3 regions of the Bradyrhizobium zhanjiangense genome follow, and region 3 is predicted to be linked to each of the others. Evidence: predicted binding sites of a transcription regulator. Region 3 holds the regulator's gene; each other region holds the start of a gene.
The links. The regulator PhoB, encoded in region 3, activates phosphate uptake and scavenging genes when phosphate is short. The targets are predictions, from matches to a motif close to TGTCATNNANCTGTCAT.
Positions count from the first base shown of each region.

Region 1: a site for PhoB is predicted at 4,842-4,858, ahead of phnC (phosphonate ABC transporter ATP-binding protein). Genes of this name have one in related genera too.
Region 2: a site for PhoB is predicted at 2,147-2,163, ahead of XH85_RS27455 (DUF47 domain-containing protein). Genes of this name have one in related genera too.

Region 1 covers NZ_CP022221.1:1,194,819-1,202,371, forward strand. The annotation lists gene XH85_RS05585 (selenium-binding protein SBP56-related protein) at 1-1,321, shown strand, start outside; gene XH85_RS05590 (hypothetical protein) at 1,405-2,013, shown strand; gene XH85_RS05595 (DUF1045 domain-containing protein) at 2,216-2,914, opposite strand; gene XH85_RS05600 (alpha-D-ribose 1-methylphosphonate 5-triphosphate diphosphatase) at 2,933-4,126, opposite strand; gene XH85_RS05605 (transferase hexapeptide repeat family protein) at 4,123-4,794, opposite strand; gene phnC (phosphonate ABC transporter ATP-binding protein) at 4,969-5,778, shown strand; gene phnD (phosphonate ABC transporter substrate-binding protein) at 5,839-6,774, shown strand; gene phnE (phosphonate ABC transporter, permease protein PhnE) at 6,867-7,553, shown strand, end outside.
Region 2 covers NZ_CP022221.1:5,713,649-5,721,201, reverse strand. The annotation lists gene XH85_RS27470 (ABC transporter substrate-binding protein) at 1-151, shown strand, start outside; gene XH85_RS27465 (branched-chain amino acid ABC transporter permease) at 216-1,079, shown strand; gene XH85_RS27460 (branched-chain amino acid ABC transporter permease) at 1,081-2,049, shown strand; gene XH85_RS27455 (DUF47 domain-containing protein) at 2,206-2,850, shown strand; gene XH85_RS27450 (inorganic phosphate transporter) at 2,923-3,927, shown strand; gene sugE (quaternary ammonium compound efflux SMR transporter SugE) at 3,920-4,234, opposite strand; gene XH85_RS27440 (peptide chain release factor 3) at 4,393-6,015, shown strand; gene XH85_RS27435 (hypothetical protein) at 6,254-6,832, shown strand; gene XH85_RS27430 (NnrU family protein) at 6,902-7,486, shown strand.
Region 3 covers NZ_CP022221.1:9,152,427-9,159,979, forward strand. The annotation lists gene XH85_RS43755 (aspartate aminotransferase family protein) at 1-1,169, opposite strand, end outside; gene XH85_RS43760 (GcrA family cell cycle regulator) at 1,638-2,150, shown strand; partial or broken gene XH85_RS43765 (IS630 family transposase) at 2,480-3,425, shown strand; gene phoB (phosphate regulon transcriptional regulator PhoB) at 3,458-4,165, opposite strand; gene phoU (phosphate signaling complex protein PhoU) at 4,180-4,896, opposite strand; gene pstB (phosphate ABC transporter ATP-binding protein PstB) at 4,908-5,726, opposite strand; gene pstA (phosphate ABC transporter permease PstA) at 5,723-6,568, opposite strand; gene pstC (phosphate ABC transporter permease subunit PstC) at 6,570-7,553, opposite strand, start outside.

The DNA of each region.
Region 1 (7,553 bases), 1.4 Mb from region 3:
GTTGCTGCTCAGTCCAGATTTCTCAAAACCCGATGCTCTCGCGGTCATCGACGTCAAGCCGGGATCGCCGACCTACAGCCAAATCGTCCATACCGTGACGATGCCCAACAAGGGCGATGAGTTTCATCACTTCGGCTGGAATGCCTGCTCCTCCGCCTTGTCGCCACTCACCGGACATGCCTTCATCGAGCGGCGCTATCTCGTCATCCCCGGACTGCGCTCGTCGCGGATCTACATCATCGACACCAAGCCGGATCCGACCAAAGCCAAGATCCACAAGATCATCGAGCCCGAGGAAGTCTTCAAGAAGACCGGTTACTCGCGGCCGCATACCATCCATTGCGGGCCGGACGGCATCTATGTGAGCACGCTGGGCGGTGGCGGCAAAGACGGCACCAACGGTCCTCCAGGCGTTTTCATCATGGATTGCGAGACGTTCGAGGTCCTTGGACGATGGGAGATCGACCGTGGTCCGCAGACGCTGCACTATGATTTCTGGTGGAACCTGCCGCGCGACTACATGGTGACGAGTGAATGGGCGTTGCCGCCGCAGTTCGAGAACGGGATCGTCCCGGAAGATCTGCTTGCGAATAAATATGGCCATCGTCTCCACTTCTGGGATCTTCGCGCCCGTCGCAACGTCCAGACCATCGACCTCGGCGCCAATCATCAGATGGCCCTGGAAGTACGACCGGCGCATGATCCGGTTCGCGAGTACGGCTTCGTCGGCGTCGTGGTCGACACCACGAATCTCGAAGCATCGATCTGGACCTGGTGGCGAGACGGCGGGACATTCCACGTGGAGAAGACGGCGACGATCCCGCCCGAGCCTGCGCCAAAGGAGAAGCTCCCGCCGCTGCTGCAGGGCTTTGGCGCCGTGCCGCCGCTGGTGACCGATATCGACCTGTCGATGGATGATCGTTTTCTCTATGTCTCGTGCTGGGGAACGGGTGAAATGCGCCAGTACGACGTCAGTGATCCGCGCAAGCCAAAGCATGCAGGCTCGGTCCACATCGGCGGCATCGCGCGCCGCACGCCGCATCCGAACGGCAAGGCATTCGCGGCCGGTCCGCAGATGGTCGAGATCAGCCGCGACGGCAGGCGCGTGTACTGGACCAATTCGCTCTATTCCACGTGGGATGACCAGTTCTATCCCGACGGAGTTCCGGGCGTGGAGGTCATGGCCAATGTCGGTCGCGACGGCGGCCTCGAGCTCGACAAGGATTACTTCGTGAGCTTCCCCGACGGATATCGTGCGCACCAGATCAGGCTGGAGGGCGGCGATTGTTCGACGGACTCCTTTTGCTACCCGTCGGCCTAGATTGGGGACACGCGAGCCCGGCGCTTGGCTGGCTCTGGCTCGCGCTTGTTGCGAGCGGTCTCTATCACGGGATCAATCCGGGGATGGGATGGCCGCTCGCCGTTTCGGCCGGGCTCCTGGACAAGAGCCCCCGCGCGCTCTTCCGTGCATTGTTGGCTCTGGCGGCCGGACATCTCCTGGCAACGCTTCTCGTTCTGCTGCCATTCGCGCTGCTGCTCGTGCTGGCCGAGTGGCAGCGTTCGATCCAGATCGGTGCGAGCCTTCTCGTCATCGGCTTTGGCGTCTATCGGCTGATCGAGCGGCGTCATCCGCGCGCGCTGGCCCGAATTCCGCCAACGCAATTGGCGCTCTGGTCATTTGCCGTTGCCATTGCTCACGGCGCCGCCTTGATGCTAGTGCCGATCTATCTCGGTCTCTGCCAGGCCTTCGAACTCGATGCCGGCCATGAGGCCGCCGGCGCGCTAATGAAGGCAAGTCTTGTGAAGACAAGTCTTGGGATGGCGGTGCTGGTGTCACTGGTGCACGTTGCCGCCATGATCGGCGCGGGCGGATGTCTGGCGTGGCTGGTCTACCGCTATCTCGGATTGAGGTTTGTCTCGCGAAACTGGTTCAATCTGGATCTGATCTGGGCGACCAGCCTCATCGTGGTTGGCGTCGTGGCGCTCGCCTTCAATCTGTCGAGCCGGCAGTGACAAAAGCGGAATGGCGTTAGGTTGAATCGATTGCCGCGGGTGGTTCACCTCTCCCGCTTGCGGGAGAGGTCGGCGCGAAGCGCCGGGTGAGGGCTTTCTCCTCTTGGGGATTGCCCCATCGCGGAGACACCTTCTCCCCAACCCTCTCCAGAGGGAGTGCACCTCGCTCGTTGCAACGATCAATGCCTCATCCCATCAAGCTTTATCGCGCCAAAGCCCACTCGCCGACGATGCGGAAGCGAGCCTTGGGATCATCCTGCTTGAACAGCGCGATCCGATCTATCGTCAGCGCATCAAGCTTCAACGTCGCAAACCTCCTCCGCAGCATCTCCAGAATCGGCCCGCGGCGCTCGGCGTCCAGCCGTCCCGTCAGCGTCATGTGGAAGCGGAATTCTTCCATGACGTAAGGGTAACCCCAGCGGTCGAGATAGTCGCGCTGCCGCTCGCTCAGCTTCTCAGGCCTGCGACGTGCGCGATCTTCCGCCGTCATCGCGGCGCGGAACGAGTCGAACTCGCGAGCGCAATCGGCGGCGAGCTGCTGGAGCGTGTGGACGGGCTCAGCCGGAATGACGGCAATGAAGCAGCTGATGGAATCGACGACCGGTCGGATCGCCGGGATCGGCCGCGGCTTGCTGGCGAATGCCGCACAGGCTGCCGCAAGCTCGGCCTCGGTCCTGCCGGCCGCCAGCGTCATCGGCGCCTTCAGCGTGCCGTGGAAGCCGTATTTGCGGGGATCGGCGGTGACGTCGCGCCAGTCGGCCGCGACATGCAGTGCCTCGCGCGGAAACGGCACCTCGTCGCTGGTGTAGGCATCGTAGCCGAGCAGCTCGGCGCCAAAGCGGGAGAGGGCGCTGTCGGCGCCGGCGGCAAAATAGATCGCGTAGCGGAGAAAACCTGTCATTGCCTCAGCATAGCCAATTCATGCCGCAACGACAGTCTCGCGTGGCATCGCCGCCGCTGTGAGCAGCCGCGTCGCATCGGTGAGATGCACGAGCTTGCCGCCTGATATCACGGCGATCAGCCGCGGCCGCAGCTGCACGCTATCGTCGACCAAAAGAATGTCGGCGCGGCGTCCTTCCGCGAGGATGCCGCGATCGGTGAGGCCGGTTGCACGGGCAGGCCCGGCAGAGACCAAATCCCAGGCCTTCTCCAGCGGCAGCAGGCCGTCGGCGGCGAGCCGGAATGCGGCCAGCAGCTGTGCGGGATAGTAATAGTCCGACGCCAGCACCGAGCAGAGGCCCTTGGCGATCATGTCCGACGCCCTGGTCCAGCCGGTGTGGCTGCCGCCGCGCACGACGTTCGGCGCGCCATAGACGATGGCATCGCCGTGGCTTGCTGCCGCCCGCGCCGTCTCCGCGTTGATCGGAAACTCGGCAATCATCGCACCGAGCTCGCGAAACTCCTGGCGCATCGCCGGCGTCGCGTCGTCATGCGAGAGCATCCGCACCCCGGCAGCGCGGGCCGTAGCGGCGAGCCGCGACACGGAGGCTGGAACGTCGGCGGCGCGCGCCACCACACGTTCGACTAGCCGGTCAAACTCCTCGCTCGATAGCCCGGTGCGCTCCACCATCCGGTTGCGCTTGCGAGGCTTGGCCATGTCGGCAACGGTGCCGTCCATGTGGTCATTGAAGGCGAACAGGTCGACGCGGCCTTCGGCGAGCCACTGGCTGATCTCGGCCTCGGCATCGAGATTGTAGGTCTCGTGTCGCAGATGGAAGCGGGTGTCGGCGGCGAATTGCGGACGCTGCCTCTCGATCGCCTCCATCAGGCCGCGCGCATTGTCGGCGCTGCGCAGGCCCGGCTCCCACGAGCAGGTCGTGGCGTGGAACACCGTGGTAATGCCGTTGCTGATCGCCTGGCGGTCGCTGTCGGCGAGCGCGACGTCGATCGGAAAATCGACGCCGGCGCGCGGCATCATCTGGCGCTCGAAGGCATCGCCATGCAGATCGACGATGCCGGGCAACACCAGCAGGTTGCGGGCGTCGATCGCCAGCCGCGCGCTGCCGCGAGAGGCATCGACCTGCGCGATATCAGTTCCGGACACGAGAAGTGAGGTTTCGACGAGCTCGGCGCCGATCAGGGCCCGGCCGCCTTCAAGGAAAATGTCTGTCACGCGACCGCGCTTCGTTTGCTGGCAGGAGAACCGGTGAAAGAGCTCGCCCGTGCTTCGTATGTCGCGAGGAAATCTTCAATCCCGAGCCTGCGGAAATCGGGCAGCGCTTCACGCAATTTGTCGTGATCCCAGTCCCACCAGGCGAGCTTGGCGAGCCGTCCGGCGATCTCCTCCGAGAACCGTCGCCGCACGATGCGGGCCGGGTTGCCGGCGACGATGGTGTAGACCGGCACGTCCTTGGTGACGATCGCGCCGGCCGCGATCACCGCGCCGGTGCCGATGTTGCGGCCCGGCAGCACGATCGCGCCATGGCCGATCCAGACGTCGTGACCGATATGGACGTGATGCTGGCGCCGCCACTCGAAGAACTCGACATCGTCGCTCTCGCCTTCGAAGTAGGCGCTCGACCGATAGGTGAAGTGCGCCTGGGTCGCGCGGTGCATCGGATGATTGCCCGGATTGATCCGTGTCATCGCCGCGATCGAGCAGAATTTTCCGATGGTCGTGTAGGTGATCTGGGCGTCGTTGACGACATAGGAGTAATCGCCCATCGTCACTTCATGCAGGATCGTGCGCGCGCCGACCTCGGTGTAGGCGCCGAGCCTGGCCTCGTGCAGCTTGGCCGAGGGATCGATGGTCGGCTGAATCGAAAGAGCTTTGGCGGCCATGTCGTATCCGAAGCGCGAGGGCGGGGCGTTTCTCTTCGAGCGGCTTGATGACAATGTCATGACGCGGCGATGACAGGGGATGACGTGTGTTGGATCGCCGCACCGCAACGCGGATGTCACACAAGTGTTAAGCGCCGGCGTTAGCGGTGGGCTCCAGTTAATCTGGAGCGCTGCATGCTGGTGGTGGAAGGTCTGACGTGTCGCTTCGGCGCAAAAGCCGCGGTGGACGACGCTTCGTTTCAAGTCTCCCCCGGCGGCTTCGTCGGTGTGATCGGACGGTCCGGCGCCGGCAAGTCGACCCTGCTGCGGACCATCAACCGCCTGGTGACGCCGACTGAGGGGCGCATCCTGTTCGACGGCGTCGACGTCACCGCGCTGCGCGGCAAGGAGTTGCGGCAGTGGCGGGCGCGTTCGGCGATGATCTTCCAGCAGTTCAACCTGGTCGGCCGGCTCGATGTTCTCACCAACGTCCTGATGGGCCGCCTCGCGACGATGCCGGCCTGGCGCTCGCTGTCGCAGCTCTGGCCCGAGCAGGACAAGGCTCTGGCGATGTCTGCGCTGGAGCAGTTCGATATCGCCGCGCTCGCCGCCCAACGCGCGGACCAGCTCTCCGGCGGCCAGCAGCAGCGCGTGGCGATCGCCCGCGCGCTGGTGCAGCAGCCCGATATCATCCTCGCCGACGAGCCGATCGCCTCGCTCGATCCGCGCAACACCAAGATTGTGATGGATGCGCTGCTGCGCATCAACAAGCATTTCGGCATTACGGTGCTTTGCAATCTGCATTCGCTCGACCTGGCGCGCAGCTATTGCGACCGCCTGATCGGCATGGCCGCGGGCCGCGTGGTGTTCGACGGCGCGCCGTCCGCGCTGACCGATCGCGTGGCGCGCGAGCTCTACGATCTCGAAGCCGCCGACGTCATGGGCGGCCTGCCTCTCCCGGCGCCCGAGGGCGTTCCGGCGCTCGGGACGGCCGCAGCGGCCTGAGCCTCGCCTATTTAGTTCAAGTCTTTGCCTCAACCGACCTCAACCGATGAAGAGGGTAACATGATCACTCGCAGATTAATCCTCGCCGGCGCCGCGGCGCTAGCGTTCACGACCTCCGCCTCCGCGGACGACTGGAAAACCAAATATCCCGAATTGACCTTCGCGGTCGTGCCGGCGGAGAACGCCTCCGGCGTCACCGAGCGCTGGGCGCCGTTCATGACCTATCTCTCCAAGGAATTGGGCGTGAAGGTCACGCTGCGCATCGCCAACGACTATGCCGCCGTCATCGAAGGCCAGCGCGCCGGCAACATCCATATCGCGAGCTACGGCTCGGCCTCGTTCGCGCGCGCACGCCTGACCGGCGTCAAGACCGATGCCTTCGCCAACGACATCAACGCCGACGGTTCGACCGGCTACTACTCCGTGTTCTTCGTCAAGGCGAGCAGCGCCTACAAGAAGATCGACGACCTCAAGGGCAAGAATCTCGGCCTCGTCGATCCGAACTCGACTTCCGGCAACAATGTGCCGCGCTTCGAGCTCGACAAGATGGGCATCCACGATGCCGACAGCTATTTCAGCAAGGTCGTCTTCACCGGCAGCCACGAGAACGCGATGCTGGCGCTGGCGCAGGGCACGGTCGACGTTGCCGCCAACCAGTGGACCAGCGATGACGATTCGACGCTGGCGCAGATGCTGACCAAGGGCATGCTGAAGAGTGCCGATGGTTCGGCGATGAAGAAGGACGATTTCCGCATCATTCACAAGTCGGCGCCGATCATCAACGGCCCCTACGCCTACAACTCGGATCTCCCGGAAGATGCCAAGGCCGCCATCGCCAAGGCGTTCTTCGACGCGCCGAGCAAGGACAAGGCGGCATTCGACCGTCTCTCCGACGGCCAGAAGAAGGGTTTTCATCCCGCCACCACCAAGGACTGGGATGGCACGATCGAGCTGATCAAGTTCGTCGATGCGCTGCGTAAGAAGAAGGCGTCCTGATCTCAGGACGAGCTACTCGAGCCGGGTCGACGGACCCGGCTCTTTCTCTTTTTACAGGCTACTCTCTCTTACAGGCCATTCTCCCTGACAAGATGACCGTCGCGGTTTCGATCCTCCCCGAGCAGCAGCTTGCCGTGCTCAACGCCGCCTATCGCCAGGCGGTCGCGCGCAGGCGATGGCGTCTCCTGTTGGGAGCCGGTATCTTTGGCGCAGCGCTGGTTCTTGCCGCGATCGGCGCCGAAGTAAATTTGCGCACGCTGTTCACCTATTTCGGCAACTTCATCAGCTATTTCGACCGCATCCTCACACTCGACAGCGGCCAGCGGGTCTGGACCGATGTCGGCGAGTGGCTGTGGGGCTGGCGCAAATGGCTGAAGATGCTGGGCGAGACGCTGCTGATCTCCTATGTCGGCACGCTGATCGGCGCGACCTTCGCCTTTGCCCTGAATTTCTTCGCGGCGGAGAATACCTCGCCCGCGCCCTGGCTGCGCTTTGTCGTGCGTCGCCTGCTCGAATTCGCCCGCACCGTTCCCGGCATCGTGTTCGCGCTGGTGTTCGTCATCGCCTTCGGCCTAGGTCCGATGGCGGGCGTGCTCGCGATCGCGATCCATTCCACCGGCGCGCTCGGCAAGCTGTTCTCAGAGATCGTCGAGAATGCCGACATGAAGCCGGTCGAGGGAATCCGCTCGACCGGCGCGAGCTGGCTCTCCTGCATGCGCTTCGCCGTGGTGCCGCAGGTCACCGCGGGCTATGCCAGCTACGCGCTGCTGCGCTTCGAG
Region 2 (7,553 bases), 3.4 Mb from region 3:
CCGCAAGCTCCATCCCGCCTATCTGTTCGAGGTCAAGAAGCCCGAGGAATCCAAGGGGCCGTGGGACTACTACAAGCTGATCGGCACGACGGCGGCAGACCAGGCCTTCAGGCCGCTCTCGGAAAGCGCCTGTCCGCTGGTGAAGAAGTAGTACCGACAGCGTTCGCTGGCGGGCACCGTCGTCAACAAAACGGGACTGGGTACGAGATCGATCGATGCAGGCTCTATACGCTCAGCTACTGGTGGGACTGATCAACGGCTCGTTCTACGCGCTGCTCAGTCTCGGGCTTGCCGTGATCTTCGGCATGCTCAACATCATCAATTTCGCCCATGGCGCCCTCTACATGATGGGCGCGTTCGTCGCCTATTTCCTGTTGAACCTCGGCGGCATCAACTATTGGTGGGCGTTGCTGCTGGCGCCCATCATCGTCGGCATCTTCGGCATGATCCTGGAGCGGACCATGCTGCAATGGCTGACCGGGCTCGATCATCTCTACGGCCTGCTCCTGACCTTCGGCATCGCGCTGATCGTGCAGGGCGTGTTCCAGAACTACTTTGGCTCCTCCGGTCTGCCTTATGCCATTCCGGACCAGCTCAGGGGCGGCATGAATCTCGGCTTCATGTTCTTACCTGTCTATCGCGGCTGGGTCGTCGTGTTCTCGCTGGCGGTGTGCCTTGCGACCTGGTTCCTGATCGAGAAGACCCAGCTCGGCGCTTACCTGCGCGCCGCCACTGAAAACCCGACGCTGGTGCGCGCCTTCGGCATCAACGTACCGCGCATGATCACGCTGACTTACGGTCTCGGTGTCGGCCTTGCCGCGCTCGCCGGCGTGCTTTCGGCGCCGATCAACCAGGTGCGGCCGCTGATGGGTGCCGACCTCATCATCGTCGTGTTCGCGGTGGTCGTGATCGGCGGCATGGGATCGATCATGGGCTCCATCATCACCGGCTTTGCGCTCGGCGTGATCGAGGGCCTGACCAAGTATTTCTACCCCGAAGCCTCCAACACCGTCGTGTTCGTGCTGATGGTGCTGGTGCTCTTGGTGAAGCCAACGGGATTGACGGGAAGGGCAGCCTGACATGACGACCCTGACGGACGACACGCTGCCTACAACCCCTCGCGCCATGCGCGACGAGATGCTCGTCTTCGTGGTGATGGCCCTGCTGTTGGCGGCGGTGCCGTTCACGGGAGTCTATCCGTTCTTCGTGATGCAGGCGCTGTGCTTTGCGCTGCTCGCCTGCGCCTTCAATCTGCTGGTCGGCTATGGCGGGCTGCTGTCGTTCGGCCACGCCATGTTCCTGGGAACCGCGGGCTATTGCAGTGCGCATGCGCTGAAGGTCTGGGCGCTGCCGCCCGAGCTCGGCATCCTCGTCGGCGTCGCCGCGGCGTTCGTGCTGTCGATCGTGACTGGCTACATCTCGATCCGCCGCCAGGGCATCTATTTCTCGATGATCACGCTGGCGCTGTCGCAGCTCCTGTACTTCATCTACCTCCAGGCGCCGTTCACCCACGGCGAGGACGGCATCCAGGGCATCCCGCAAGGGCACATGTTCGGCGTGTTCGATCTGTCCAAGCCGACGGTGCTTTATTACGTCGTGCTGGTCGGCTTCCTCGCCGGCTTCCTCTTGATCTTCCGCATCATCAACTCGCCGTTCGGCGAGGTGTTGAAGTCGATCCGCGAGAACGAGCAGCGGGCGATCTCGCTCGGCTACCGAACCGACCAATACAAGTTCCTGGCCTTCATCCTGTCGGGCACGCTGGCCGGCTTTGCCGGGGCGCTGAAAGTGTTCGTGGCGCAGAACGCCTCGCTCACCGACGTGCACTGGTCGATGTCGGGCGAAGTCGTGCTGATGACGCTGGTCGGCGGTCTCGGAACCATTTTCGGTCCCGTGATCGGCGCTTTCGTGATCATCGCCATGCAGCAATATCTGGCGGGCTTCGGCCAGTGGGTGACGGTGATCCAGGGTGGAATCTTCGTGATCTGCGTGCTCACCTTCCGCCGCGGCGTCATCGGTGAAATCGCGCATTACTTCCGGCGATCGCTCTAAGCGGCTGATTTTAAATAGGTTTGTCGGTCGCCTGAAAGCGGTGGATGACCCGGCTCCGCGGGCGCGAGATGACACGCGCGTGGATCGAAAATGGTCTATGACAGTTTCATGACGGCCCTTCCGGGCCGGGCCATTTCCAACCGGTAGCCTGTCCCTATGATGCGATGGTTTCGTGCTTTCCTGCCCAAGGAAGAACGGTTCTTCGACCTGTTCGACCGTCATGCCCAGACCGTGATCCAGGGCTCGATCGCGCTCCAGGGCATGCTCAACGGGGGCGAGGAGACGCCGGTCTATTGCCAGCGCGTCAATCAGTTCGAGAACGACGCCGACAACATCACCCGCGAGGTGCTGACGGCAGTGCGCCGCACCTTCATCACCCCGTTCGACCGCGGCGACATCAAGAACCTGATCACCTCGATGGACGACGCCATCGACCAGATGCAGCAGACGGCGAAGGCCGTCATGCTGTTCGAGGTCCGCGCCTTCGAGCCGCCGATGCGCGAGATCGGCGGGCTTCTGATCGAATGCGCCAATCTGGTGGGACGCGCGCTGCCGCTGATGCAGTCGATCGGCCCGAACGTCGCCATGCTGAGCGCGATCACGGAGGAGCTGGGCAAGCTGGAGGGCCGCGTCGACGACCTCCACGACATCGGCCTGAAGGAGCTGTTCCTCAAGCATCGCAACGGCAACGCGATGGACTTCATCGTCGGTGTCGAGATCTACGACCATCTCGAAAAGGTTGCCGACCGCTTTGATGACGTCGCCAACGAGATCAACAGCATCGTCATCGAGCAAGTGTAGCGCATGATGCGGAAAAGTGTGCAGCGGTTTTCCGCTCAAATCATGCGTAAGCTTTAAGGCAGGGGCCGCGCCGTGGATGCTGCGTTGGGTTTTCCCGTCCTGGTCGGCTTGATCGCCGTCGCGCTGCTGTTCGATTTCCTGAACGGCCTGCATGACGCCGCCAATTCGATCGCGACCATCGTCTCGACCCGCGTGCTGCGGCCCCAATTCGCGGTGTTCTGGGCCGCATTCTTCAATTTCGTCGCCTTCATGGTGTTCGGGCTGCACGTCGCCCAGACCATCGGCACCGGCATCATCGATCCCTCGATCGTCGACGCCCAGGTGATCTTCGCGGCCTTGGTCGGGGCCATCGTCTGGAACATCGTGACCTGGGCGCTCGGCATCCCGTCCTCGTCGTCGCATGCGCTGATCGGCGGCCTCGTCGGTGGCGGCATGGCCAAGGCGGGCATTTCGGCGGCGGTGTGGAGCGGGTTGTCCAAGACGGTGCTGGCGATCGTGCTGTCGCCGCTGGTCGGCTTCCTGCTCGCGATGATGCTGGTGGCGATCGTGTCCTGGGCCTCGGTGCGCTCGACACCGTTCGCGGTCGACCGCGCCTTCCGTATCCTGCAATTCGCCTCCGCCTCGCTCTATTCGCTCGGCCATGGCGGCAATGATGCGCAGAAGACCATGGGTATCATCGCGGTGCTGCTCTATTCGCAGGGCCATCTCGGCAGCGAATTCTCCGTACCGTTCTGGGTGGTGCTGTCCTGCCAGGCCGCGATGGCACTGGGCACGCTGATGGGTGGCTGGCGCATCGTCCGCACCATGGGCCTGCGCATCACCAAATTGACTCCGATGCAGGGCTTTTGCGCCGAGACCGGCGGCGCTGCGACCCTGTTCATGGCGACCTTCCTCGGCGTTCCCGTCTCGACCACCCACACCATCACCGGCGCCATCGTCGGCGTCGGCGCAGCCCGCCGTGTCTCGGCGGTGCGCTGGAATGTCGCGAGCTCGATCGTCTATGCCTGGGTGATCACGATCCCGGCCGCGGCCCTCGTGGCCGCGCTGAGCTGGTGGGCGGTCCAGATGGTCAAGTAACGAGCTTCAATCCGATAATTCCGGCGATGATCAAGGCGATGCTGGCGAGCCGGAAAGCGGTCGCGGGCTCACCGAACAGGATGATGCCCAGCGTCGCGGTGCCGATCGCGCCGATTCCGGTCCAGACTGCGTAGGCGGTTCCGACGGGCAGTGATTTGAGAGCAACCCCGAGCAGGATGATGCTGCCGGCCATGGCCGCGAGCGTGACGACGGACGGAACAAACTTGCTGAAGCCCTCGGTATATTTCAGGCCGATCGCCCAGGTGATCTCGAGAAGACCGGCGACGAACAAGATGCTCCAGGCCATGACGACCCTCCGTGCAAGGCAGGGTCGTCCCCGCAAGGCAATGACCTATGAAAGGGAGGGTCGTCCCTCCCAAACGGCGATATGGGGCTGGCCGGAAGGCTCCGCAATCACCAAATGAGGCTTGATCAGGCTCATTTTCCCTGCCAAACGCTCCCGCCATGTCCGACATCGCCACCACCGCAGCCGAATCGCCGGCCCGTTCCCCGCTTGCCGCTGAAGTGTCGCGGCGGCGGACCTTTGCGATCATCTCCCACCCCGACGCCGGCAAGACCACGCTGACCGAGAAGCTGCTGCTGTTCGGCGGCGCCATTAACCTCGCCGGCCAGGTCAAGGCCAAGGGCGAGCGGCGCAACACACGATCGGACTGGATGAAGATCGAGCGCGAGCGCGGCATCTCGGTCGTGACCTCGGTGATGACCTTCGAGTTCGAAGGCCTCGTCTTCAACCTGCTGGACACGCCGGGCCACGAGGACTTTTCGGAAGACACCTACCGCACGCTGACGGCGGTCGATTCCGCCGTGATGGTGATCGACGCCGCCAAGGGCATCGAGGCGCGGACCCGGAAGCTGTTCGAGGTGTGTCGTCTTCGGGATATCCCGATCATCACCTTCATCAACAAGATGGACCGCGAGAGCCGCGACGTCTTCGAGCTGCTCGACGAGATCGAGAAGACGCTGGCGCTCGACACCACGCCGATGACCTGGCCGGTCGGCCGCGGCCGCGACTTCCTCGGCACCTATGACGTCGTCAATGGCGGCGTGCGTCTGCTCGAAGGCGGCGGCGCCAAGACCGGCGCGGCGCAGCAGATCGAGATCGCCGAGCTCGCCAAGCTCAATGCGAATCTCGACGTATCAGTGGTGAAGGACGAGCTCGAGCTCGTCACCGAAGCGTCAAAACCGTTCGAGCTCGAAGCATTCCGCGAGGGTCATCTGACCCCGGTCTATTTCGGCAGCGCGCTGCGCAATTTCGGCGTCGGCGACCTGCTGGAAGGCCTCGGCAAGTTCGCGCCCGAGCCGCGCGCGCAGGACAGCGACCAGCGCAAGGTCGAGGCCACCGATCCGCGCATGAGCGCCTTCGTGTTCAAGATCCAGGCCAACATGGATCCGAACCATCGCGACCGCATCGCGTTTGCGCGGCTCTGCTCGGGCAAGCTCAGCCGCGGCATGAAGGCGAAGCTCGTGCGCACCGGCAAGAGCATGCCGCTGTCGAGCCCGCAATTCTTCTTCGCTCAGGATCGTTCGGTCGCGGATGAGGCCTTTGCCGGCGACGTAGTCGGCATTCCCAATCACGGCACGCTGCGCATCGGCGACACGCTGACCGAGGGCGAGGATTTCAACTTCGTCGGCGTGCCGAGCTTTGCGCCGGAAATCGTCCGCCGCGTTCGTCTCACCGACGCGATGAAGGCGAAGAAGCTGAAAGAAGCGCTCCAGCAGATGTCGGAGGAGGGCGTGGTGCAGGTGTTCCGTCCGCGCGACGGTGCGCCCGCGCTGGTCGGCGTCGTCGGCGCGCTCCAGCTCGACGTGCTGAAGGCCCGGCTCGAGGCGGAATATTCGCTACCGGTCGAGTTCGAGGTGAGCGAGTTCCAGCTCGCGCGCTGGGTCTCCTCGGAGGATCGCAAGAAGCTCGACACCTTCATCGCCGCCAACACCTCGAGCATCGCCGACGATGTCGACGGCGATCCCGTGTATCTGGCGCGAAACGAGTTCTATCTCGGCTACACCAGGGAACGCGCCGAGGGCATCGAGTTCACCAACGTCAAGGACGTTAAGAAGAAGGGGTAGGGCGGCCGCGCGCCCGGCTGCCGCAGCCACACCCTCCACTGTCATGCCCCGGCTTGACCGGGGCATCCAGTACGCCGCAGCCTCTCGGCTCAATCACAATCGTCTCGGAGTACTGGGTCGCCCGGTCAAGCCGGGCGACGACACCGCGCTTGAACGCGCGCATGTGAACACAAGGTAGGCTTGAAGCCGCTCCAAAATCTCCCAACATGATTGCGGTCGCTCATCGCGGTGCTTCTCAATGCTGCGCGCAATCTTGGTTCTGTTGCTGACCTTCTTGGCCGTGGGCGCCGCCGACGCGCGGCCCCGCCAGATCAACCCCATTCCGTTCTCGCACGAGCCGTGCAGCGTGCTCGACGGCCCGCCCTGTACGCCGTCCTATTGCAGCCCGCTCGAGCCCGGCCCCTGCATTCCCGAAATCGATTACCCCTACGGCCAGAACCTCCAGCTCACGATCGAGAGCGTGCCGTCCGAGCCGGACCGCGCCAAATACCGGAAACCCGATCACGATCTCGATACGATCGGCGATCTCTTTGCCGAGCTGCGCAGCTGCTGGTCGCCCCCCTCGGACAACGCGCGCACCGGCATGCAGATGTCGGTGCGCTTCAGCTTCAACAAGGCGGGTGGCCTGATCGGTCCGCCTCGCCTCACATACGCGACCGCGGGCGTGCCGGCCGATACCCGCACGACCTATCTGAACGCCATCAATGCATCGCTGAAGGCCTGCCTGCCGCTGAAATTCACTGGCGGACTCGGCGGCGCGCTGGCCGGACGGCCAATCGCGATCCGGTACGTCGACAATCGGCAGATCGGTAAGTAGGGCATAAGTTGCGAGCAGCGGCCAATCGATGATACCTCAGAGGCGGGGGCTGCTTTAGGGGAGGATGTCGTGGGTCTTGTGGTCATGATCCTGGGGCTGGTGCTGTTTTTTGCCGCCCATATTTTCACGACGAAACGAAAGGCACGCGCAGAGGCGATCGCACGACTAGGTGAGGGGACCTACAAGATCCTCTATTCGCTGGTTTCGCTCGCGGGGCTCGTGCTGATCATCTGGGGCTTTGCCCATTACCGCAGTTCCGGCTGGATCGACGTCTGGTATCCGCCGAAGGCGCTGAAGCACATCACGCTCGCCTTGATGCTGCCCGCCGTCATCCTGGTGGTCGCCTCGTACCTGCGCGGCCGCATCTATGCGACACTGAAGCATCCGATGCTGGCCGGCATCAAACTGTGGGCAGCCTCGCATTTGCTCGCCAATGGCGACCTCGGCTCCATCATCCTGTTCGGCTCGTTCCTGGGTTGGGCGGTGTATGATCGCATCACGCTGAAGCATCGCACCGATGCCGGCGGCCCGCCGATCCCGGTCGGCGGCGTCACCAACGATTTGATCGCGATCGCAGTCGGTGTTGTCGCTTATCTTGCGCTGGCCTTTGCGTTCCACCCTGTCGTGATCGGTGTTCCCGTGATCGGCGTCTAGCCGGTCAGCACAAGACGACACCCGGTGTCCATGCGCGGAAGATAACAAGAGCAACAAGCCGAGGCAC
Region 3 (7,553 bases):
GTGCAGGCGCGCTCGAGCCGCCCGATGCTGTCCTCGATCTCGGCTTCGGTGACGATCAGAGGCGGCAGGAAGCGCACGACATTATCGCCGGCGCCGACGGTGAGCAGCTTTTCGTGGCGCAAGGCGGCAACGAGATCACCCGAAGGCACGACCGCCTTGATGCCGATCAGGAGACCCTCGCCACGCACTTCGCTGACGACATCAGGATGGCGATCGATCACGGAGGCGAGCTTCTGCTTGAGCAGCAGCGACATCTTCTGCACGTGGTCGAAGAAGCCGGGCTTGAGCATGACGTCGAGCACGGCGTTCGCAGCGGAAATCGCGAGCGGATTGCCGCCGAAGGTCGAGCCGTGCGAGCCGGGTGTCATGCCGGAGGCCGCTTCCGCGGTCGCAAGGCAAGCACCGATCGGGAAGCCGCCACCGAGCGCCTTCGCCAGCGACATCACGTCGGGCGTGACGCCGAAACGGCGATGCGCGAACAGATCGCCGGTGCGGCCCATGCCGGTCTGCACCTCGTCGAACGCGAGCAACAGGCCCTTCTCGTCGCAGAGCTGACGCAGCGCCTTGAGGAAGGCGGGTGTCGACGAACGCACACCGCCCTCGCCCTGGATCGGCTCGATCAGGATGCCGGCGGTCTGCGGACCGATCGCCTTCTTCACGGCCTCGATATCGCCATGCGGGACCTGGTCGAAGCCGTCCATCGGCGGGCCGAAACCTTCGAGATATTTTGCCGAGCCCGTCGCAGCCAGCGTCGCCAGCGTGCGGCCGTGGAAGGCACCCTCGAAGGTGATCATGCGATAGCGATCGGGATGGCCCTTTGCGGCGTGATAGCGCCGCACGACCTTGATCACGCATTCCAGCGCTTCAGCGCCGGAATTGCAGAAGAACACGAAGTCGGCGAAGCTTTCGCTGCACAGGCGCGCCGCCAGTTTCTCACCGTCCGGGCTTTGGAACAGGTTCGACATGTGCCAGAGCTTGGTCGCCTGCTCCTGCAATGCCTTGACCAGCGCGGGATGAGCATGGCCGAGCGCGTTCACCGCAACGCCCGACGTGAAATCGAGATAGCGATCGCCATTGGTCGCGATCAGCCAACAGCCTTCGCCGCGCTCGAAACCAAGGTCGGCCCTGGCGAAAACGGGAAGCAGATGCGGCGCGGCGCTGTTGGTCATGACCATCACTTGGATGTTGCATTTGAATGTTGAGACCTGCCTGGCGTGCCTTGCGCAGCGCACCATTGATCGGTCCGGAAAACGAAACGTGCCGCCTTTTAAGGGCGGCACGCGCCACTATCTTATGCCTGGCAAGACCGGTGTCAATGCCGCCTGGAAAGCCTCGCGAAACGCTGAATCCGTAGTCTTGCGGTGCCGATTTTGCGGGGTTTTCACCACGGAACATGTGGAAGCGAGTCGGCGGACTCTTGCGCGGGAGTCACGCCATATTGTAGCGTTTGGCCTGTCAGATACGACATCTCGTGCAGCGGTTCTGATCCTCTAAGTCCTCATGTACCGGCGTAAACGTTCGGGCGTCAGTAGCGCGCCCGGCGAGCCTTAAGGGATTCTGGCGGCACGGGTTTTTCAAGGCTTAGGCATTCGCTGTGAGGCCCCAGGATGGTGGCGCGCAGCGAGGGAAAGGGTGCAATGACGGTTTTGACCTGGTCCGACGATCGCGTCGAGCAGCTGAAAAAGCTCTGGGAGGCCGGACTTTCGGCCAGCCAGATCGCGGCCGAGCTCGGCAATGTGACCCGCAATGCCGTGATCGGCAAAGTGCACAGGCTCGGCCTGTCGGGCCGCGCCAAGAGCCCATCTTCGGCCGCGCCGCGGCCGCGCAAGGCGCGCCCAGCACAGCACATGATGCGGGTGACCCGGCCGATCTCGCGCGGCAACACCGCGCTGGCGCAGGCCTTCGAGGTCGAGGTGGAGGCCGAACCGGTCACCTACGACAACGTGGTGCCAATGAGCCAGCGGCTGTCGCTGCTGGAATTGAACGAGGCAACCTGCCACTGGCCGGTCGGCGATCCATCGAGCCCGGATTTCTTCTTCTGCGGCGGCAGGGCGCTGTCCGGCCTGCCCTACTGTGCCCAGCACTCGCGCGTGGCGTATCAGCCGGCCGCGGATCGGCGGCGGGCGCCGGCCAAGCCGAGCACGCGGTGAGTTTGTTCTGAGACCAGAAATGAGCCGTCGTGCGATCGCGGCTCTACAAATCCGATGTCGTCCCGGACAAGCGCGCCTCAAGCGCGCGTAGATCCGGGACCCACAGCCACCGCAAGCTGTGGCTACGGGGACTCGGAGTTACCTTTTTAGCGCAACAATCACTCCCTGTGGCTATGGGTCCCGGATCTGCGCTTACGCTTGTCCGGGACGACAGTGAGAGTGTGGCAGCCGCCTGCTAGAGCATCCGCCGAGCTGAATGAATCGAAAGGGATTCCCAAATCAGCTGTGAGGTGATTCAAACTGCCTGCCGGGGCTGGAGGCCGGCGGGCATGTCGAAGGCTCTTTCGCTGGATCTTCGAGTTAGGGTTCTGGCCGCGGTGAAGGCGGGGGCATCGCACCGCGAGGCAGGTGAACGGTTTGGGGTGAGCGCGGCAAGCGTGAGCCGGTGGGGAATGCGCGAGCGCCAGCAGGGTGATGCACGCCCGAAGGCGCTCGGTGGAGACCGCAGGTCCGGCCGCATCGAGGCGCACAAGGAGACGATCCTTGCGATGCTGAAGGCGACGCCGGATGTCTCGATCGAGGAGCTGCGCCGGAGCCTGGCCCAAAAGGGGCTGGTGTTCGGCGAAGGCACACTCCGTCGCTTCCTGATGCGGCACGGCATCACGCGCAAAAAAAGACCGCACACGCCAGCGAGCAGGACCGGCCGGACGTCGTAAAGCGGCGCCAGGATTGGCTCGAGGGCCAGCCTGCGCTTGATCCCAAGCGCCTCGTCTTCATCGATGAGACCTGGGCTTCGACCAATATGGCCCGCCGCTACGGCCGCTGTCCGCGTGGAGAGCGGCTGAAGGTCGGGATCCCCACGGCCATTGGAAGACCACGACCTTCGTGGCCGGAATCACCTCCAGCGGCATCATCGCCCCCTGGGTCCTCGACGGACCGATCAATCGCGACGCCTTCGAAGTCTATGTCGAGAAGGTTCTCATCCCCGACCTTCCGCCAGGCGCCATCGTCGTCATGGACAACCTGTCCAGCCACAAGGGACCAAGGATCCGCCAGATGATCGAAGCTGCGGGTGCAAGCCTGCTCTACCTGCCTCCCTACAGCCCCGACTTCAATCCGATCGAGAATGCCTTCGCCAAGCTCAAGGCACTCTTGCGTCAGGCCGCAGAACGAACCGTCGACGGCCTCTGGAGCGCGATTGGTCGCATCATTGATCGCTTCACATCAATGGAATGCCGCAACTACTTCATCGCCGCAGGATACGCTGCAACATGATCGGCGGATGCTCTAAAGCAACACCGCCTAACTTACGTCTGCTCCGCCTTTGCAAACCGATCATCCAGCGCATAGCCGGCGCCGCGGACGGTGCGGATCGGGTCCTGCTCGCGGCCGAGATTGAGCAGCTTGCGCAGGCGGCCGATATGGACGTCGACGGTGCGCTCGTCGATATAGATGTCGCGGCCCCAGACGCTGTCGAGCAGCTGCTCGCGCGAGAACACGCGGCCGGGATGCTCCAGGAAGAACTCCAGCAGGCGATATTCGGTCGGGCCGAGATCGATCGGCCGGCCAGAGCGCGCCACGCGGCGCTTGTCGCGATCGAGCTCGATGTCGCCATAGGCGAGCACGGTGGCGAGCCGCTCCGGGCTTGCCCGTCGCAAGAGCCCCTTCACGCGCGCGAGCAGCTCCGGCACCGAGAACGGCTTGACGATGTAGTCGTCGGCGCCGGTCGCAAGACCCCGCACCCGCTCGCTCTCCTCGCCGCGCGCGGTGAGCATGATGATCGGGAGTTGCTTGGTCTCGGGACGGGTGCGCAGCCGCCGGCACAGCTCGATGCCTGATAGTCCCGGCAGCATCCAGTCGAGCACGATCAGATCGGGGATGTGTTCCTTGAGGCGGGTGTCGGCGTCGTCGCCGCGCATCACCGTCTCCACGTCATAGCCGTCGCCTTCGAGGTTGTAACGGAGAAGCTCGGTGAGAGCTTCCTCGTCCTCAACCACCATGATGCGTGCGCCCATGTTGTCGTCGCTCCCTAGGTATTCGGTACCGTCGTGGCGAAGGTCGTCATGTCGCCCTTCGGCCGCTTGTCGGTGATCGCCTGACCCTCGATCATGTAGAACACTGTTTCGGCGATGTTGGTGGCGTGGTCACCGATCCGCTCGATGTTCTTGGCGCAGAACATCAGATGGATGCAGAACGAGATGTTGCGCGGATCCTCCATCATGTAGGTGAGGAGCTCGCGGAACAGCGAGGTGCAGATGGCGTCGACTTCCTCGTCGCCCTTCCACACCGCCATTGCCGCCGGCAGATCATGCGCGGCATAGGCGTCCAGCACCGACTTGACCTGCTGCTGCACGAGGTCGGTCATGTGCTCCAGGCCGCGGAACAGTTTTAGCGGATGGAAGTCCGTCTCCAGCGCCGCAACGCGCTTGCCCATGTTCTTGGCGAGGTCGCCGATGCGCTCGAGATCGGTGGCGACGCGCATGGCGCCGACGATCTCGCGCAGATCCACCGCCATCGGCTGGCGGCGGGCGATGGTGAGCACGGCGCGCTCCTCGATGCGTTTCTGCAGCGCGTCGAGCTCGGCGTCGGTGGTGACGACGCGCTGGCCGAGCGCGACGTCGCGGCGGATCAGCGCGTCGACGGAATCGACGATCATGCGCTCGGCGATGCCGCCCATCTCGGCGACCAGGCGGGTGAGCTCCTGGAGGTCGGTGTCGAAGGCCTTTGCGGTATGTTCAGTACCCATTTCCCGTCTCCTCAGCCGAACCGGCCGGTGATGTAATCCTGCGTACGCCGGTCGCTCGGCGACGTGAAGATCTTGCTGGTGTCGTCGAACTCGATCAGTTCGCCGAGATACATGAAGGCGGTCTTGTCGGAGACGCGCGCCGCCTGCTGCATGTTGTGGGTGACGATCGCGATCGTGTAGTTCTCGGACAGTTCCTGGATCAGCTCCTCGACCTTGGCGGTCGAGATCGGATCGAGCGCCGAGCAGGGCTCGTCGAACAAGATCACTTCAGGCCGCACCGCGACCGTGCGGGCGATGCAGAGGCGCTGCTGCTGGCCGCCGGAGAGCGACAGGCCCGAGGCGTTGAGCTTGTCCTTGACCTCGTTCCACAGCGCGCCGCCGCGCAGCGCCTTCTCGACCCGGTCGTCCATCTCGGACTTCGAGATCTTCTCGTAGAGGCGGATGCCGAAGGCGATGTTCTCGTAGATCGTCATCGGGAACGGTGTCGGCTTCTGGAACACCATGCCGACGCGGGCGCGCAGCAGATTGAGGTCGAGCTTGGGATCGAGGATGTTGGTCTGGTCGAGCATCAGCTGACCGGTCACGCGCTGGCCCGGATAGAGGTCGTACATCCGGTTGAAGATGCGCAGCAGGGTCGACTTGCCGCAGCCCGACGGGCCGATGAAGGCCGTGACGCGGTTGGTGCCGAGCGTCAGGTTGATGTTCTTCAGCGCGTGATGCTCGCCGTAATAGAAGTTGAGGTTGCGCACCATCACCTTGGCGGGCGCTTCCGGCAGCGGATGCGAGGCCAGGTGACCGTTGGAACTCACGGATACGGACAGGTCGGTCATTTTGCGGTCCTCTCGGCGCCGAGGATGCGGGCGCCAATGTTCAGGGCAAGCACGGTGAGCGTGATCAGCAGTGCGCCGCTCCAGGCGAGCTGCTTCCAATAGGCGTAGGGGCTCTGCACGAAATTGTTGATGGTCACGGGCAGGTTGGCCATCGTCTTGTTCAGGCCGAGGCTGAAGAACTGGTTCGACAGCGCGGTGAACAGCAGCGGCGCGGTCTCGCCCGCGACGCGGGCGGTGGCGAGCAGCACGCCGGTGATGAGGCCGGAGCGCGCGGCGCGGTAGGCGATGCGCTTGATCACCAGTGAGCGCGGCAGGCCGAGCGCGGAGGCCGCCTCGCGCAGCGCGTTCGGCACCAGAAGCAGCATGTCCTCGGTGGTGCGCAGCACCACCGGGATGACGATCACGGCGAGCGCGAGGCTACCGGCGATCGCCGAGAAGCCGCGCATCGGCACCACAACGGCGCCGTAGATGAACAGGCCGATGATGATCGAGGGCGCCGACAACAGGATGTCGTTGATGAAGCGGATCACCGAAGTCAGCTTGTCGTTGCGGCCGTATTCGGCGAGATAGGTGCCGGCGAACAGGCCGAGCGGCGCGCCGATGCCGACGCCGAGCACGGTCATGATCAGCGAGCCGACGATGGCGTTGAGCAGGCCGCCTTCGGACGCGCCGGGCGGCGGCGTGTTCTCAGTGAAGACCTGGAGGTTCAGGCCGCTAAGGCCGTTGTAGAGCAGCGTGATCAGGATCAGTGCGAGCCAGGTGACGCCGAAGACGGCGGCGGCGATGCAGAGCCCGCGGATGACGACGTCGGTGCGGCGGCGGCGTGCGTAAATCGGGTTCATGTCACTTCCCCGCCTTCTGTTCCAGGCGCAGCAGCATCAGCCGCGCGGCCGCGAGCACGAAGAAGGTCAGCACGAACAGGAGCAGGCCGAGCAGGATCAGGCCGGACTGGTGCAGGCCGTCACTCTCGGCGAACTCGGAGGCGATCGCCGCCGAGATCGTGGTGCCCGGCGCGAAGATCGACGAGGAGATCCGGAACGAGTTGCCGATGATGAAAGTCACCGCCATGGTCTCGCCGAGCGCACGGCCTAGCGCCAGCATGACGCCGCCGATGATGCCGACCCGGGTGTAGGGGATCACCACGCTGCGGACGACTTCCCAAGTGGTGCAGCCGACGCCGTAGGCGGCCTCTTTCAGCACCGGCGGCACCGTCTTGAACACGTCGACCGAGATCGAGGTGATGAAGGGCAGCACCATGATGGCGAGGATCAGCGCAGCGTTGAACAGGCTGAGATAGGACGGGGGACCTGCGAAGATCGCCCCCAGCACCGGAACGCCGTCGAAGACCCTGATCATGAAGGGCTGGAAGGTGTTGGCCAGGAACGGGCCCAGCACGAAGAAGCCCCACATGCCGTAGATGATCGAGGGAATGCCGGCGAGCAGCTCGATCGCCATGCCGATCGGGCGGCGCAGCCATTGCGGGCAGAGCTCGGTGAGGAAGATCGCAATGCCGAGACCGACCGGAATGGCGATCAGCATCGCGATGAAGGAGGTGACGAGCGTGCCGTACATCGGCCCGAGCGCGCCGAGCACGGGCGGATCGGCCGAGGGCGCCCAGCGCTGCGTCCACAGGAACGACAGGCCGTATTCCTTGATCGCCGGGAAGGCGCCGACGATCAGCGAAATGATGATGCCGCCGAGGATCAGCAGCACCGAGATCGCGGAAAGCCGCGTGATCCAGTAGAAGGTGACGTCGCCGAGCTTGAACGCGCTCAAGGCCTTGGCGCGGTCGTACGGTCCGGCGTCGTCGATTACATCGCTCTGAAC